DNA from 2 places in the Paraburkholderia sp. JPY419 genome. Region 1 is predicted to be linked to the other one. Evidence: riboswitches for the same ligand, from Rfam matches in the RefSeq annotation. Region 1 holds a riboswitch; the other holds the start of a gene.
The links. A riboswitch is a leader RNA that binds a small molecule or an ion and turns the genes downstream of it on or off. The one in region 1 is predicted to bind cobalamin.

Region 1 (4,208 bases):
CGGTGTGCCGAAATCGACCGGCGGCGGCAGTTCGGCGAGCGCGGTCGACGCGAGCGTATCCGCCGCGTGTTCGAGGCGCGCTTCGAGATCGTCGATCTCATCGGCTTGATGCAGGCCGAGGTGCCGGTCGGGCAGCGTGATCTCGTCGCTCGTGGCGATGTGGCCGCACCAGCGCAGTTCGGGCGGCAGCGCTTCCTGCAGCATCTGCGCGTGCCGGGCCGAGCCGACGCGATTCGCGAGCACGCCATGAAACGGCAGTTGCGGTCTGAAGCGCGCAAGGCCGAACGCGAGCGCGCCGAAGGTCTGCGCCATCGCCTGCGCGGAAATCACCGCAAGCACCGGCACGCCGAATGTGGTCGCCAGATCGGCGCTGCTCGGCGTGCCGTCGAACAGGCCCATCACGCCTTCGATCAGGATCAGATCGGCTTCTTGTGCCGCCTGCGCGAGCAGGTTGCGGCACGCGCTTTCGCCGACCATCCATAGATCGAGCGACAGCACCGGCGCGCCGCTCGCGCGCGCGAGGATCATCGGGTCGAGAAAATCCGGCCCGGTCTTGAACACGCGCACGCGACGTCCGAGCCGCCGGTGATAGCGCGCGAGACCCGCGGTGATCGTGGTCTTGCCTTGTCCCGAGGCGGGCGCGCTGATGAACAGCGCGGGGCACGCTGCGGAGCGAGTCCGCTTGGGGGGCGCCCCGAAGGAAGTCCCCGTGGGGGGTGCGGACATCGCTCAGAACTCCACGCCGCGCTGCGCCTTCACACCCTGCTCGCGATACGGATGCTTGATCGCGCGCATTTCGGTGACGAGGTCGGCGGCTTCGATCAGCGCGTCGGGCGCATGGCGCCCGGTCACGACGACGTGCAGCATCGGCGCTCGCGCATTGATCACGGCGAGCACTTCGTCGAGCGGCAGGTACTCGTACTTCAGCACGGTGTTCAGCTCGTCGAGGATCACCATCTGGTAGTCGCCGCTTTCGATCATCCGCCGCGCTTCGTTCCAGCCCTTGCGCGCGGTCGCCATGTCGGCTTCGCGGTTCTGCGTGTTCCACGTATAGCCGTCGCCCATCGTGACGAAATCGCATTGCGCGATCGCGCCGAGGAAATCGCGCTCCGACGTATGCAGCGCGCCCTTGATGAACTGCACGACACCCAGCCGCATGCCGTGGCCGAGCACCCGCACGGCCATGCCGAACGCGGCTGTGCTCTTGCCCTTGCCGGTGCCGGTGTTGACGATCAGCAGGCCTTTTTCGACGGTCGCGCTGGCCTGCTTCTTTTCGTGGCCTTCGCGGCGGCGCTCGGTCATGCGTTGATGCGATTCGGGATCGGTTTTCATCGGAGGTCCTGGTCTTGAGGGGCGGGATGGAAGGGCGCTGCGTCGCCGCGTGCGGTGTCGTTCGCCGCCGCAATCGCGACGGTAATGCCGGCGTGCGTGGTCTTGCGTACGACCAGACGGGCGTTTTTCGCGATTGTCGCGCAGACCGACGCTGCTGCCGCCAGTAGCGCACACGGTTCGCACACACCGTCGACACCAAGATGCGCGCGCGCGGCCGCCGACGGCGACGCGACCGGTGCGGCGGCGATCTGCTCGCGGCTGAACAGTTGCAGCGGTAGTTGATGGCGCGAACAGAATTCGAGCAGACCTGCTTCGTTGGCCTTGGCGTCGATCGTCGCGATGGTGTGGATCTGCTCGAAGGCATTCGAACCGAGTGCTGCGCGCACGGCGGCTTCGATGTCAGCCGCATCGCTGTGCAAGCGGCAACCTATGCCGACGCTCAGCGTTTTAATCGCGCTCGCAGCTTGTTCGTGATCGACTCGGCTGTCGCGTTTGGCCGCATCACGCGCAAGCGCGAACGAGGCCACGCCGCCGATCACGACGATCGCCGGCGAGCCGAGCCCCGCGCGCACGACCGCCTCGGCAAACTCGCGCAGCGGCGCGAGCACGTGACGCTGCTCGGGCCGCGTCGCCGATTCGATCGCCGCGCAGGGCGTATCGGCGGACATGCCGGCCGCGAGCAACGCGCCGACGATTTCGCCGAGCCGCCGCATGCCCATATAGATCACGAGCGTCATGCGCGTCGCGGCGAGCGCGGCCCAGTCCGGCTCGCCACCGCCGGCGCCGTGGCCGGTGACGAACACGACGCCCTGCGCGTAATCGCGATGCGTGACCGGGATGCCGAGCGTCGCGGGCGCGGCGATGCCGGCCGTGATGCCGTTGATCACGTCGACTTCGATACCCGCCGCCTGCAGCGCCTGCAATTCTTCGCCGCCGCGGCCGAACACGAACGGATCACCGCCTTTGAGCCGCGCCACGCTGCGTCCCGCGCGCAGATGCCCGAGCATTTGCGCGACGATCTCCGCTTGCGGCGTTGACGGATGGCCGCCGCGTTTGCCGACGTACACGACTTGCGCGTTGGCGCTTGCAAACTGCAGTACGTCGGGATTGACCAGATCGTCGACCAGCACGACATCGGCCTGGGCGAGCGCACGAGTGGCCTTCAGGGTCATCAGTTCGACGTCGCCGGGACCGGCGCCGATCAGCCAGGCGCGCGTCATCGCGGCGTGCATGGCGCATGCCATGCGGAGATGGGGGGAGAGAAGCGGCGTGCGACGGTGCACGCAGCGGTGAATATGGATGTCATGCGGTACAGCGAATCGGGGTGCGGCCACTCGTGCGGTTCGCGGCGGATTCTTAAGTGAGAACGCCACGACACACGCGATGCCACGTTTCTACGCCTTCACATCCGTTCCCCGCGGATTCCGGCGGCCGGCGGCGCAACCTGATGCACGGATGCATGCGGCGCCGCCTCCGCGTCTGGCCGGTATCCGGGCTGGCGGCCTCACGCGCTTCGCCTTCCCGTGCCGGTTGCGAATCTGCGGATTCGCGGGACAGTGGCATCAAAAAACGCATGCGCGGCACGGTGGAATCGAAGGCGATTCGAATCGCGCGCCGCAGGTCGCTTACCGTTGCGGGGACAGCACAGGTTGAACGCGCGACGCGCTGCCTGTTTCCCGTTTAACTGCACATGCGAGCGCATGTGCAGGCACCAAACGCGCGCATACGATAGCACATGACGCCTTGCCAGATAAGCCTCGGCGGCGCTTTCCGGCGCTCTGCGTTGCTTGACTGCGCATGCCCGGGGGCCTACACTCGCACGCACTTTGGGTGCTCGCGTGCGCGTTCATGCGCATGCAGTTAAACGGGAAACAGGGAGCCATCTGCGCTAGAGCGGCTAACCTGTGCTGTCCCCGCAACGGTAAGCGAAAAGCGGTTCCGGCTTGATAGCCGGGCGCCGCGGTGCCGGCTTCGATGTCCTCGCGCAAGGTCGCGTCGACATATCACCACTGGACGAGAAACCACTCGTCCGGGAAGGGGGAGCGGCGCTTTCGCCAGCCCGGATACCGGCCCGAAGAAGCAGAACGACCGCCGCGGGGATGCGGCGGCGCGTTCATGACCTCAGTTCCGCTTTCTGTATTTCCGTTGTCGCGGCAATGCCGTCGTTCGTCCCCGTGTCTAGTGATCGCTGGTACTGTTGCGCGTGCTTCATTCGCTCCATTCGCCAGCCGATGCCGACCGATGCGCGGAACTTGCGGCAGACCGATGCAACGCAAAGGGATGGACCTCACGATGCAAACTCAATTGCGCAAGATTCCCGTCACGATCGTTACCGGCTTTCTCGGCAGTGGCAAAACTACGTTGCTGCGGCACATCCTTCAGCATGCGGGCGGCAAGCGCATCGCGGTGATCGTCAACGAGTTCGGCGAACTCGGCATCGACGGCGAAATCCTCAAGGGCTGCGGCATCGGTTGCAATGAAAACGGCGTCGAGACCGAAGGACAATTGTATGAACTCGCGAACGGTTGTCTGTGCTGCACCGTGCAGGAAGAGTTTTTCCCGGTGATGGAAAAGCTCGCGGAGCGGCGCGACGAACTCGATCATGTGCTGATCGAAACCTCGGGGCTCGCGTTGCCGAAGCCGCTCGTGCAGGCGTTCAACTGGCCGCAGATCCGCAACGGCTTCACGGTCGACGCGGTGGTGACGGTGGTGGATGGCCCGGCCGCCGCAAGCGGCCAGTTCGCCGATAACCCGGTCGCCGTCGATGCGCAGCGCAAGGCCGATCCGAATCTCGATCACGAGTCGCCGCTGCACGAGCTGTTCGAAGACCAGTTGTCGGCTGCCGATCTGGTGATTCTGAACAAGACCGATCTGAT
Region 2 (4,208 bases), on a different contig from region 1:
CGCCGCAGGCGAAGCCCGCGAGCGCGCGCGGCAATCGCAACGTGCGCACGATTTCGCCGGCGAGATCGTCGCTGCCCGCGGCGCCGAACGTGTGCGTTGGCACGAGCGCCGCAAGCACGCGCGACGGCGCGAGCGGCACGCTGCCGAGCACCAGCGACGCGCCGAGCAGCGCGACGGCGGCGAGCGCGAGTCCGAGCCAGATCGCGGCCGCGCGTTTCGCGTTCATCGGGCGCGGCGTTGCCATCGCGGCGGACAGCGAACCGGACGCGCGACTCATCCGCGTGCGCTCACGCATGCGGCCAACCCGGCGCGCGCGTCACTGCTGCTGCCAGCCGAGCGTGACATACGCACCGCGTCGCGGAGAGTTATACGAGTAGGCCGTCTCATAGTCCTTGTTGAACAGATTGTCGATTTGCGCGCTGACGTACCACGCCTTCGTGATGTTGTAGCGCGCCGATAGATTCACGATGCCATAACCGCCGAGCTTGCCGGTGCTGTCTGGACGCGGACCGCTGACGATCCACTCGCCCCCGACCCGCCATCCACCGATGCTGCGATTCGCCGCGAACGACCCGAAGCGTCGCGCGCGTCGCACGAGGTCGGTACCGCTGTCGAGATCGACCGGGTTTTGCAGCGTCAATGTCGCGCGTACGTCGGTCTTGCCGACATGACCGCTCCACGATCCTTCGAGTCCCTGCACCTTCGCATGGCCGACGTTCTCCGCGAGATAGATGCCGGGGATCGTCTGCACATAGTCGATCAGATTCGTATAGCGCGTCTGGAATGCGTTCAGACGCATCACGCCGAGCGCGTCGGTCGCGTACTGCAAACCGGCTTCGATCGAGTGACTGCGCTCGGGTTGGATCGACGGGTTGCCGCTGATCGGATAGTACAGATCGTCGAAGCTCGGCGCGCGGAATGCATCGGAATAGCTTGCGGTTACCTTCCAGAGCGACGTGATGTCGAAACCGTAGCCGAGATAGTAACTGTTCGCTCCGCCGAAATCGGAGTACTGGTCGCGGCGTACGTTGGCCTGAATCTGGTTGCGGCCAAAGCGTGCGCTGTAGCCGGCGAAGACCGAATCGACGTGACGGTCGGGCGCGGCGAACGTGTCGGAGTCGAGAGTCTGGTCGAGATGCTCGTAGCCGAATTGCAGCTTCTGGTTCGCGGCGAGCGCGAAATCGTTCTGCCACGTGTACTGGCGATTGTCGGTATCGAAGCGGCCGTTGTAGATGCCATTGGTGTTGGATACGCTGCGGTCGTCGCCCTCGGCGAGCGTGAAGTGGGTGGTCCACCAGTCGGTCAGCTTGCCGTTCGCAAACACCGATACCTGACGCACCTTGCTATAGAGGTTGTTCAGATCGGTTGGCACGCCGTACGCATTGTCGTAGCTGTTGTTGTTGTTCGACTGGAAGTAGCTGATGCCCGCATCCCACTTGTCGGTGAACTTGTGGCGCAGCGACGCGCTGATGCTCTCGTTCAGATTGCCGTTCGCGTTCGGATTCGCGCCCGGCGCCTCGAGCGGATCGAGCGACGAAAAGCCGTCGCTCTTCGTGCGCGCGAGCGAGATGTTGAAGGTCGTGCGGCCGTCCTGATCGAGCGCGCCGTTCACTCCGGCCGTTTGCGTCTGCGTGTGATAGCTGCCGTAGCCGACCGAAAAATTGAAGCGCGGTGGATGATCGCCGCCGTCTTTCGTGAACACCTGCACGACACCGCCGATCGCGCCCGAGCCGTACAACGCCGACACGTTGCCGTTCACGACTTCGACGTGATCGACCTGGTCGAGCGGAATCTGTGCGAGCTGAGCGGAGCCGAGACTCACCGAATCGACGCGCACGCCGTCGATCAGCAGCAGCGATTGCGTCGACGACGCGCCGCGCAGAAAGAGGCTCGTGGTCGAACCGGGGCCACCCGTGCGCGAGATTTGCGCGCCGGGCGCGAGTCGCAGCAGGCCGGGCAGATCGGTCGCGGTCGTGTCGGCGATGTCCTGCTGATCGAACTGCGTGGTCTGCGGGATCGCGTCGCGCAACGCTTGCGCTCCGCGTTGTGCGGTCACGACGATCGGCGACAGCACGTTGCCCGATGCATCGGCGGAAGCGGGATTGGCCGCATCGGCAAGGTTTGGGGCGTTCGCGGTGCTTGCATCCGCAGCGGACGATGAAGGCACAGGCTCGGCGCTTTGCGCATGCGCGACGAGCGGCAGGCTCGCGAACGCGAGCAGCGTCGCGCGGGCGATGGGGGACAACATGGGATGACATTCCTGTGGATGGCATGCGCGGCCTGCTTCCCCGCAGGCCGACGCGTCACGAGGCGTCCCCCCATGTTTAACGTTTTCGGGGGGGACGTCCCTCTTTTCTGGCCGGTATCCGGGCTACGACACATCGATCCCGCCTTCCCACGCGTGACGCGCAGTGGCACACTCGCAGATTGAACTTCCAACCGTGCGACAAGGACCGACCTGCATGAGCGCATCACATGCGGTCGTTTACCGTTGCGGGGGCAGCGCAGGTTCGCGCATCCGGTTTGGCACCGCGCGCGCCCTGCTTCCCGTTTAACTGCGCGCGCCGAAAAGCGCGCGCGGGCACCAGAGTGCGGGAAGTGTAGGAGCGGCTTCGCGGGGCGTCAAGAAAGGCCGACCGGAGCGCGATCCGTTCTGTCGAATGCAGGTTATTGTCCGATGGATTGCCGGTCTTTGATCTTATGGTCGACGACACGACTCGCAACGAACCTGCATGAAGCGATGCTGTTACGTCTCGAAACGAGACAATTGTCGGAACCTGTAATATTCCGCGCTAAAATGCGATGTCTTTAGAGGACGCAGCACATGCTCACCGAACTCGAATCACTCTCCCAGAACATCGGCAAGCTGATTGCGATCAGCAAGCGCCACAACGAAGCGCGGATCGCGCTCGAAGAGCAGCTCGCGCAAACGCGTGCCGAAGTACAAGCCACGCACACCGAACTCGCGCAATTGCGTGCCGAGCGAGATGCACTGCAAGCGGAACGCGACGCGCTGTCCGCCAAGATCGACGACGCTCAGGTGCGCCTGAATGCGATTCTCGAAAAATTGCCGCGCGCACGCGCAAGCAGCGAACCGGATAACCAGCTCGATCTGCTCGAGACCGCCCAGCCCGAACACGAGGAAGCGGAAGGCGACGTGAGCCGACACGGAGAAAGCGCATGACCACCAAGCAGATCGAAGTATCGATTCTCGAAGTACCCTACCGTCTCGCCTGTTCGCCTGAAACGGAAGGCGCGCTGCTCGAGGCGGTCGCGCGCGTCGACGCCGAGATGAAGAAAATCCGCAGCGGCAGCAATGTGCGCGGCACCGATCGCATCGCGGTGATGGCGGCGCTGTCGCTGGCATCGGAACTGCTTAAGCTGCAAAGCAGTGTGCGACACGGAGAAGCATTTCCTGCTGAAGAAATCCGGCGTACAATGCAGCAAATGAACGAACAGCTAGGTACTGTGATTGAGCAGTACAGCATGCAGTAAGCAGTAGTTGACTCAATAGCGGGCCGGTTTCGAACCGGTCACTTGTTCAACAGTTTGTGTTGTAGCTTCATCGTTTAGCTTCCCTGCCTGGTTCGCCAAGGTCATATATTCCTTGAACCAATGCCATGTGCACGGTTGCGGAAATTTGTAGCACGGGTGTGCGCGTCACTCTGTCTGATGTACCCGAAGTGTTGCTAACTGCGACCAATTCTGAACCCTCGGTTCAGGATGCCGGCCTAGCGGCTAAGGCGGGGACCTTATCTGGAACGGCATCGGACTTCGGTTCGATGCCGTTTTTCTTTGGTCGTCGTTCTTTCGTTTGAGTGCCTGTTTCAGGGGCTTTCCGCACGCGCCTGTTGTTGGCGCCTCGTTCAATCTCACACGCTTACTCCGATTCATGCGCTACTGGCTGATGAAGTCCGAACCGGACGAAGCAAGCATCGACGACCTCGCCAACGCACCGCATCGCACCTTGCCATGGACCGGCGTGCGCAACTATCAGGCGCGCAACTTCATGCGCGACGTGATGCAGGTCGGCGACGGCGTGCTCTTCTATCATTCGAGCTGTCCGGAGCCCGGCATCGCGGGCATCGCGGAAGTCTCGTCGACCGCGTATCCGGACCCGACGCAGTTCGATAAAAAGAGTCCGTACTACGACGCGAAATCGTCGCCGGAAACGCCGCGCTGGATGCTCGTCGACGTCGTGTTCAAGA

Region 2: another riboswitch for cobalamin. It lies ahead of QFZ91_RS11515 (TonB-dependent receptor domain-containing protein); the one in region 1 lies ahead of cobA (uroporphyrinogen-III C-methyltransferase).

Annotation. Positions count from the first base shown of each region.
Region 1 covers NZ_JBNDKV010000004.1:743,247-747,454, reverse strand. Annotated here, with positions in the region: gene QFZ91_RS31925 (cobyrinate a,c-diamide synthase) at 1-726, opposite strand, end outside; gene cobO (cob(I)yrinic acid a,c-diamide adenosyltransferase) at 730-1,332, opposite strand; gene QFZ91_RS31915 (cobalamin biosynthesis protein) at 1,329-1,763, opposite strand; partial or broken gene cobA (uroporphyrinogen-III C-methyltransferase) at 1,827-2,552, opposite strand; cobalamin riboswitch at 2,797-3,063, opposite strand; cobalamin riboswitch at 3,144-3,421, shown strand; gene cobW (cobalamin biosynthesis protein CobW) at 3,625-4,208, shown strand, end outside.
Region 2 covers NZ_JBNDKV010000002.1:1,171,597-1,175,804, forward strand. Annotated here, with positions in the region: gene QFZ91_RS11510 (FecCD family ABC transporter permease) at 1-277, opposite strand, end outside; gene QFZ91_RS11515 (TonB-dependent receptor domain-containing protein) at 317-2,248, opposite strand; cobalamin riboswitch at 2,341-2,604, opposite strand; gene QFZ91_RS11520 (ATPase) at 2,825-3,184, shown strand; gene QFZ91_RS11525 (cell division protein ZapA) at 3,181-3,495, shown strand; RNA gene ssrS (6S RNA) at 3,573-3,754, shown strand; gene QFZ91_RS11535 (EVE domain-containing protein) at 3,893-4,208, shown strand, end outside.